DNA from 4 places in the Rhizobium sp. AN5 genome. Region 1 is predicted to be linked to each of the others. Evidence: predicted binding sites of a transcription regulator. Region 1 holds the regulator's gene; each other region holds the start of a gene.
What was found. Region 1 encodes LexA, which represses DNA repair genes until DNA is damaged. Its sites were predicted from a motif close to TGTTCNNNNTGTGTTCNG; they were not measured.

Region 1 (2,204 bases):
GGCAAGATCGTGTGACGAAAAGACGATGCCCGCGCCGCGCAATCCGCCTTCGTTGCCATCCTGAGCATTCAGGGCCTGCCCGCTGAAAGGCGGTTTTCCGGTCAATCTGATGCTGGCGTTGCCGGTTGCGAAAACCATATCACCGCCCGGAGACAGTTTGCCTTCACAGCCAAACACCGTCTCGATCAGGCCCGCCACCTTCGCATCGCCGCCAGAAAACAGGACGATTTCACTGAGGCCGGTGACACCATTGGCGTGGCGCTCCAGCATGGTGCGATCGCCCGGCAGGGCTTGAAGCCGCTGACAACTGAACAAAAAGAAATCCGCGGCCGCCCCGCTTGCCGCAAAAGCCAGCCGGAACGCCGCCTCGCCTTGCGAGCCATCCGGCATCCGAACAGGCCGCGAAAACTCGAAAACATCGCCCGCCGAAAGGCCGGCTGCCCGAAACCGCTCATGGTCAATCAAGGCGTCTTCGGTCCTGGCGACAAGAGCCGAAAAACCCTCCTGCCCGTCCCGTTGCCGGAAGGCCACATCCCTGCCCGTGAACACATCACCCCTCTCTATCGAGGCATTATATTTAGCCGGATCAGCAATTGAGAGCGGCTCCAGATACGTGCCATCGGCGAAAAATACGCAGGCATTTTCGGTGCCGAAAGGATGCAGAGCCTCCGGCGCAACCGTAAAGCCAAGACTGACGAGGCGCTTCACGGCGACGCCTATGACTTCCACGGGCAAAACGAGATGGTCAACGCTATAGGGTTTCGTCATGACATGTATCCTGCTGGCCTTCCGCCCGGAGCATGCCGGGACGGTTTCGACCGCACAAAAGCACAATTGCGTGCTGTGAGGCAAATCATCACAGCAACAGATGCCACCTTCACGAAATTTTAGGGGATTGCAGAACACATATGGAACATATAGTGTTCGTTCTGTATTTGTTTCGCGACTTCCACTACGATTCTAAAGGGTGTTTTCCTCATGCTCACGCGCAAACAGCAGGAATTGCTTCTCTTCATTCATGAACGAATGAAAGAGTCCGGCGTGCCGCCCTCCTTCGATGAAATGAAGGACGCACTCGATCTTGCTTCGAAATCCGGCATCCACCGCCTGATAACCGCTCTCGAAGAGCGCGGGTTCATTCGTCGGCTACCGAATAGGGCTCGGGCGCTGGAAGTCATCAAGCTGCCCGAGGCTTATACGCCGGGCGCAAGGCCGCAGCGCGGCTTTTCGCCAAGCGTTATCGAAGGCAGCCTTGGCAAGCCCAAGACGCCGGAACCGGCCCCCGCCCCCAAGACGCCGGCCAACGATCTGGGCGGGGCTGTCACCGTGCCGGTCATGGGCCGCATCGCTGCGGGCGTGCCGATTTCCGCCATCCAGAACAACACCCATGATGTGGCCGTGCCAGTGGACATGCTTGGCACGGGCGAACATTACGCTCTTGAGGTCAAGGGTGATTCGATGATCGAGGCCGGCATTTTCGACGGCGACACAGTCATCATCCGCAACGGCAACACCGCCAATCCCGGGGATATCGTTGTGGCTCTGGTGGATGACGAGGAAGCCACGCTGAAGCGCTTCCGCCGCAAGGGAGCCTCCATTGCGCTCGAGGCGGCAAACCCAGCCTATGAGACCCGTATCTTCGGGCCGGACCGGGTGAAAATTCAGGGCAAGCTGGTGGGGCTGATCCGCCGCTACCATTGATCTTATCGAACCGAATGTATTCACTTTACAATAGGCGTCATCGTGAAGATGGCGCCTATAATAGTTTTGGCTGTTTCCAAACGTGGCGTGCTTTTGCGGGTGCACGAGGATATGCACCATTCAGCCTATGCGCGTTGCCCTTTCTAAACTGAGCTCCTGCTCCATACAGATGCTTCGGTCTAGCTACAGGCGTGGTGGCGAATGGGCTGCTCTCTGTAATTGTCGAAGTGATCCCATCCGCTGTTTTTTAGCAACGTAGTTCTGTCGTGCTGCGCAGTCAGTTTCTAGTCATCACCAAAGGGTGACTTATCGCGAGGCGCGCTCTCAGCGACCCCACATCACCATTCATCAACGGCGTTTATGGGAGCCATGGATAATTTTCGATATTCCATGAACGCTTGGCAGGTGTAGAAATGCGCGTCATATCCGGGAGATACGCCATGTACGATCTTTATATAGCCAACAAGAACTATTCTTCATGGTCGCTGCGGCCGTGGGTATTG
Region 2 (2,204 bases), 500 kb from region 1:
AGAAAGGTCGACCGAATTTCATTCACACCGCTCATGCCCACACACCGCTCACAGCTGGAGTCCATCACCGCCATCCCGAATGATGGCTATCTTGCAAAATCAAAGGCTTTTATCGTCCGCATCCTGCCCTGTCCAGCCATTGAGGCGCACCAAGGCGTCTAGGCAAAGAAAAAGGGCCGCGCGAGGAAAATCGCACGACCCTTTTGATCCATACCGGCTTATGCCGGCAAAGCCACCGAACGCGAACGCCCGGACCTTCGAATGCATCAGCCCTCGTCGGGACCGTCGTCGCTTTCGCCTGCTTCCGGGCCGCCATTCTGCAGGAACCGGTCGGCTATCAGACCGGCGTTCTGGCGCAGCGCCAGTTCGATCTCGTTTGCCATTTCCGGATTGTCGCGCAGGAAGGTCTTGGCATTTTCACGCCCCTGCCCCAGACGCTGGCTGTTATAGGAGAACCATGCACCGGATTTCTCGACGATACCGGCTTTCACGCCGAGATCGACAAGCTCGCCGGTCTTGGAAACGCCTTCGCCATACATGATGTCGAATTCCACCTGCTTGAAAGGCGGTGCCATCTTGTTCTTGACGACCTTGACGCGGGTCTGGTTGCCGACAACCTCTTCACGCTCCTTGACGGCGCCGATACGGCGAATGTCGAGACGCACCGAGGCGTAGAATTTCAGCGCATTACCGCCCGTCGTCGTTTCCGGCGAACCGAACATGACGCCGATCTTCATGCGGATCTGGTTGATGAAGATCACCATGCACTTCGACTTGGAGATCGAGGCGGTCAGCTTGCGCAGCGCCTGGCTCATCAGACGTGCCTGAAGGCCCGGCAGGCTGTCACCCATCTCGCCTTCGATTTCGGCACGCGGCGTCAGCGCCGCAACCGAGTCCACCACCAGAATGTCGACGGCACCGGAGCGCACCAGCGTATCGGTGATTTCCAGCGCCTGCTCGCCCGTATCCGGCTGCGAGATCAGAAGGTTCTGCAAATCCACACCGAGCTTGCGGGCATAGACCGGATCGAGCGCGTGCTCGGCATCCACGAAGGCGCAGATGCCGCCCTTCTTCTGGGCTTCCGCGATTGTCTGCAACGCAAGCGTTGTCTTACCGGAGCTTTCCGGGCCGTAAATCTCAACGATACGCCCCTTCGGCAGGCCGCCGATACCGAGCGCTATATCCAGGCTGAGAGAACCCGTCGAAATGGTCTCTACTTCAACCACGTTTTCATTGGAACCGAGCTTCATGATCGATCCCTTGCCGAACGACCGTTCGATCTGGGAGAGCGCCGCTTCCAGTGCCTTGCTTTTATCCACCGATTTATCCTCTACGAGACGCAAAGAATTTTGTGCCATCCGATCCACCTTTAGGTTATTGAAGCCGCACAGGCAATGAAGCAGTATGGAAATAGGATGTACTCTATTTGTTCTCATATCGCAAGGCGCAGCCAGCATATTGAAAACAAATAGCGATAAGTGGTTTGTTCTGCTTTCGTTTTTCCGTGTCCGACCTATCGCTGCGGACCGGATGTGAAGGGGAACAAACACAAGATTGGGACGAATCGTCCACCTTTTCCATCCGCGAAAGAGGGAAACACAAGCGTGAAGAAAATACTCGTTCTGGGCGGCGCGCATATAGACAGGCGCGGCATGATCGAGACTGAAACGGCGCCCGGCGCCAGCAATCCTGGCTCATGGATGGAAGAGGCTGGCGGCGGCGGTTTCAACGCGGCGCGCAATCTTTCCCGGCTCGGTTTTGCCGTCCGTATCATCGCGCCGCGCGGTGGCGACGTGACAGGCGAAGCGGTGGCGGAGGCAGCAAGGCAGGCGGGCGTGGAAGATACGCCCTTCGTTTTCCTCGATCGCCGCACGCCAAGCTACACCGCCATTCTGGAGCGCGACGGCAATCTTGTCATCGCACTTGCGGATATGGACCTTTACAAGCTGTTTTCGCCGCGCCGCCTCAAAGTTCGCGCGGTGCGTGACGCGATTACCGCGAGCGACCTTCTGCTTTGCGATGCTAATCTGCCGGAGGATACGTTGAAGGCGCTCGGTCTCATTGCCCGCGCCTGCCAAAAGCCGCTCGCGGCCATCGCCATTTCGCCCGCCAAGGCGGTGAAACTGAAGGACATGCTCGCCGATATCGACATTCTCTTCATGAACGAGGCAGAGGCGCGCGCGCTTACCGGACAGACGGCAGAC
Region 3 (2,204 bases), 1.0 Mb from region 1:
CACGGTTTCACCGGGTTTGGGCAGGCGTTTGGCGGTGGCGACGAGATCCATGTTGATGGAGCCGAAAACAGTAATCATCAGGGCATGTCCGTATGAAATTCAAAGCAAGGCGGCGACTTTGCCCGACGGGATCACTCGTCGTCAACCACCCGCAACTTGGCCGTTCCCGCCCTGTTCTCCGCAAAGCGTCGCGCCTGCTCGATTTCGCTATGGGAGGTCTCTTTTTCCGTCGGCGAAAAATCGAGGCCCTCGATTTTCTGGCCACGCGCCAGCACCTTGTCGGAGGAGATCAGCATCATGTCGACATCTTTCTGCGCCAGCCCGAAATGGGCTTGCAGCTTGCGCGTCCGGTCGTCCAGCCGCCGCACGTCATCCATGAGAAGCGCGACTTCACCCTGAATGAGATGCGCCTGCTCGCGCATGCGCTGGTCCTTCAGCACCGACTGGATAACCTGCACCGACAGCATCAAAAGCGATGGCGAGACAATAACGACACGGGCGCGATGGGCACGCTGCACCAGATATTCGAAATGCTGGTGAATGTCGGCAAAGATCGATTCCGACGGCACGAAAATGAAGGCCGTATCCTGCGTTTCGCCGCGTATCAGATATTTCTCCGCCACGTCGCGAATATGCACTTCCATATCGCGGCGGAACTGCTGGGTCGCAGCCCGTTTGCCCTCGGGCGTTTCATCCGCCTTCAGCGCATTCCACGCCTCCAGCGGAAACTTGGCGTCGATGACGAGGGACGGCGCGTTGTTCGGCATCATGATGATGCAGTCCGGTCGGTAGCCATTCGAAAGTGTAGGCTGAAGCTGAAAGGCCCCGGCGGGAAGCGCATCGGCGATCAGCGCTTCCATGCGCGCCTGTCCGAAAGCGCCGCGCGTCTGCTTGTTGGAGAGGATCGCCTGAAGCCCCACCACGTCCTTTGCCAGATCCTGAATATTGCCCTGCGCGGCATCGATAACCGCAAGCCGCTCCTGCAGGCGGCTTAGATTCTCGTGCGTCGACCGGGTCTGCTCGGTTAGCGTTTCACCCAGCCGCTGCGACATGCCGTCGAGGCGCTGGTTGATCGTCTGGCCCATCTCGCTCTGGCGTGTACCGAGTGTCTCGGCCATCGCCGCGATCCGGCCGTGCAGTTCCGACTGGGTTTTCAACAGATCGGAAATTTCACCATCGGCTTCCGCTTTTTTCCCACGACTTTTCGTGACCATCCAGAAAGCGGAAAGGCCGAAAACGAGAGCCGCAAGAAGCCCGCCGAAGCTGATGTCGACGGAGCCGGCCCGCAAGGCGGGATCGAGGAGAAAAGAGAAATCGATGCTCATGGCTAAATCTACCAGATTTCCAGTGATTCGTAAGATCAAAACAAGAACATTCATGCGGCGGAATTGAGTCGGGCAAAACCGGACGAAGGTCCCATTTCGACCGCGTATTTTTTATTTCCTCCGCGCAAGAGATACGTTATGGGAAGCCATGACTATCAAACCGCTTATCATTTTGCCCGATCCCGTGCTGCGCCAGCAATCAAGGCCCATCGAACAGGTGGATGCCGAAGTGTTGCGCCTTGCCGACGATATGCTCGAAACCATGTATGATGCGCCGGGTATCGGCCTTGCCGCCATTCAGGTGGGCGTGCCGCGCCGCATGCTGGTGATCGACGTTTCGCGCGAGGACGAGGAGAAAAAGCCGGTCGTCTTCATCAATCCGGAAATCCTCAAAGTGTCGGACGACGTCTCGGCCTATGAGGAAGGGTGTCTCTCCATTCCCGATTATTATGCCGAGGTGGAGCGTCCCGCATCCCTGACGGTGCGATATGTCGATCGTGACGGCAAGCAGCAGACGGTCGATGCGGACGGACTTCTGGCGACGTGTTTGCAGCATGAGATAGACCACCTGAACGGCATTCTGTTCATCGACCATATTTCGCGCCTGAAGCGAGAAATGGTCATCAAGAAATTCACCAAAGCAGCCCGCGCTAAGGTCTGATTCGTCTTAAATATGTAGACGGAACGACATAGAGGGCAGGGGGCGATATGGCTCTTCGCATCATTTTCATGGGTACGCCGGAATTTTCCGTTCCGACGTTGCGTGCGCTGGTGGAGGCTGGTCTCGAGGTCGTCGCCGCTTATACGCAGCCGCCGCGTCCAGGCGGTCGCCGTGGCCTCGATCTGCAGAAATCGCCGGTGCATCAGGCGGCCGAACTG
Region 4 (2,204 bases), 1.1 Mb from region 1:
GAACCGTTTCCCAGCCCGCGGCATCGCACCATGTTTCGAGATGGGCCTGGTCGATACCGGCCGTCTTGTAGTCATGGAAAGAATAGTCGACACCGTTGGCTTCCAGCCAGCTTCTGGCCTTTTTCATCGTGTCGCAGTTCTTGATGCCGTAAATGGTGACCGTCATGTTGCGTGCCCCTTTGTCTTGAACTTCCGGCATAACAAATAATGCGCCGTATTCAACCCGCAGCCTGCAGCACGGGATTCAAGCCATGCAAAAATGCAGTGTCTGACATCCAAACGAGCGCGAGCAAAGCTGCATGGCTTCCCTGCTACATCATGAGTTGTAGCAGAGGCCAAAAATGCCCATTATCTGGGCATCAAAGATGGAGAGAAAAATGCGTCAGGTTGCAAAGACATCGCGTAACTTCTTTGGCGAAACTTTCGCCGTTCTCGGTGCCGCACTTTCGGTTTCGGCCGCTGTTCGCGCGCATCGCAAGCCGGCCCGCGCCGACCTCGAAGCGCTTGGCATCGACGGCAAGGCTTTCGACAAGGTTCAGCTCTAAGCTGATTATCGTTTGCGGCGAGGCGACATCGCCTCGCTCGTGCGTATATGTTGGCGGGCCTTAGCGTTCCGCCTGCTTTCGGTTCGGCCGTTTTCTCGGACCGATCAGTTTATCCGGTAAATGCAGCTGGCTTTCGAGCGGCTCATAACGATCTGCTTTTGCGGAGAGTGCGAAGCGTCCTAGGGACTCATGTCGCGTTTCGCCATTATGGCTGAAAACAAGCTCGAAATTACCCGCAAGCCAGCTATAGGGTTTTCCCGCCGGCATCGGCTCTATCTTCCCGCAGCCATAAATCATCGTGATATGCGGCGTGAAAGATGGTGCCGCGATATAGGGAAGGTTCGCCTGTCGAAGCGCTCGCTGCAGCAGCTTCACCAGAGCGTTGATCTCCGGCAGATCACCACCGTTTCGCAGTACCAGACTGTTGCGATTGCCGAAAAGCGCGCTTCCGTCCAGGGTGACTGGAACAGGCCGCGCGCTTACCGCACCCATTGCCGCCTTCAGCCTGCTTGTCAGTCCGTGAGGGATTGTCTCGAAACATCCCAAACACAGCAGGGTTATGTGCAGAAGCTCGGCGGGATATGCCTCGCGGGTTGTCCGACCCATGGCATGATGCGACGCATCGACAAAAATTCTTTCCGCCAATTGCCGTGGTGGCTTCAGCAGTAGCAGGAGCTTGTTTCGAAAGCGCGGATTGATGCGTCGTATTTTCTGCGGCTCCAGCCCATCAAAACAAAGCTGCCTTAAGGCTCTTTCGTCCGCCAACTCGCACTCCATGACGATGCTCCACAGCCTTATACCAAGGCCGGAAACCTATCATTGCGCGGTGATAAAATAAAGAACAAAAGAGGAACAAAAGGCGGAATTACTCCGCCTTCGTTTATTCCCACTCGATCGTGCCGGGCGGCTTGCTCGTCACGTCATAGACGACACGGTTGATGCCGCGGACTTCGTTGATGATGCGGGTCGCGGCACGGCCGAGGAAATTCATGTCGTAGGGGTAGAAATCCGCCGTCATGCCATCCACGGAGGTCACGGCGCGGAGCGCACAGACGAAGTCATAGGTGCGGTAGTCACCCATGACGCCCACGGTCTGCACCGGCAGGAGCACTGCGAAGGCCTGCCAGATGGTATCGTAAAGACCCGCCTTGCGGATTTCGTCGAGATAGATCGCATCTGCCTTGCGCAGAATATCGAGCTTCTCGCGGGTGATCGCACCGGGGCAGCGGATCGCCAGACCCGGGCCGGGGAAGGGATGGCGGCCGATGAAGCTTTCCGGCAGGCCGAGTTCACGGCCAAGCGCACGCACCTCGTCCTTGAAGAGTTCGCGCAGAGGCTCCACCAGCTGCATGTTCATGCGCTCGGGAAGGCCGCCGACATTGTGGTGGCTCTTGATGGTGACGGAAGGACCGCCTGAGAAGGAAACGCTCTCGATGACGTCAGGGTAAAGCGTGCCCTGCGCCAGGAAATTCGGAGCACCCTTGCCGTCTGCTGCGATCTTGGCAGCTTCCGCCTCGAAGACCTCGATGAACAAACGGCCGATGGTCTTGCGCTTCACTTCCGGGTCGGAGACGCCCGAAAGCTGGCCCAGGAACATGTCTGCGGCATCCACATGCACCAGCGGAATATTGTAATGGTCGCGGAACATGCCGACGACCT

Region 2: a site for LexA is predicted at 1,417-1,434, ahead of recA (recombinase RecA). Genes of this name have one in related genera too.
Region 3: a site for LexA is predicted at 1,357-1,374, ahead of CRP02_RS12825 (DNA recombination protein RmuC). Genes of this name have one in related genera too.
Region 4: a site for LexA is predicted at 1,383-1,400, ahead of CRP02_RS12400 (2'-5' RNA ligase family protein). Genes of this name have one in related genera too.

Annotation. Positions count from the first base shown of each region.
Region 1 is NZ_OCMJ01000004.1:1,138,358-1,140,561, reverse strand. It holds gene CRP02_RS18015 (VOC family protein) at 1-768, opposite strand, end outside; gene lexA (transcriptional repressor LexA) at 979-1,701, shown strand; gene CRP02_RS18005 (glutathione S-transferase family protein) at 2,142-2,204, shown strand, end outside.
Region 2 is NZ_OCMJ01000004.1:1,641,801-1,644,004, forward strand. It holds gene alaS (alanine--tRNA ligase) at 1-35, opposite strand, end outside; gene recA (recombinase RecA) at 267-1,358, opposite strand; gene CRP02_RS20655 (carbohydrate kinase family protein) at 1,605-2,204, shown strand, end outside.
Region 3 is NZ_OCMJ01000004.1:115,301-117,504, forward strand. It holds gene CRP02_RS12820 (ribokinase) at 1-78, opposite strand, end outside; gene CRP02_RS12825 (DNA recombination protein RmuC) at 132-1,325, opposite strand; gene def (peptide deformylase) at 1,474-1,986, shown strand; gene fmt (methionyl-tRNA formyltransferase) at 2,034-2,204, shown strand, end outside.
Region 4 is NZ_OCMJ01000004.1:29,867-32,070, forward strand. It holds gene CRP02_RS12390 (ArsC family reductase) at 1-166, opposite strand, end outside; gene CRP02_RS27515 (hypothetical protein) at 378-545, shown strand; gene CRP02_RS12400 (2'-5' RNA ligase family protein) at 606-1,322, opposite strand; gene guaA (glutamine-hydrolyzing GMP synthase) at 1,426-2,204, opposite strand, start outside.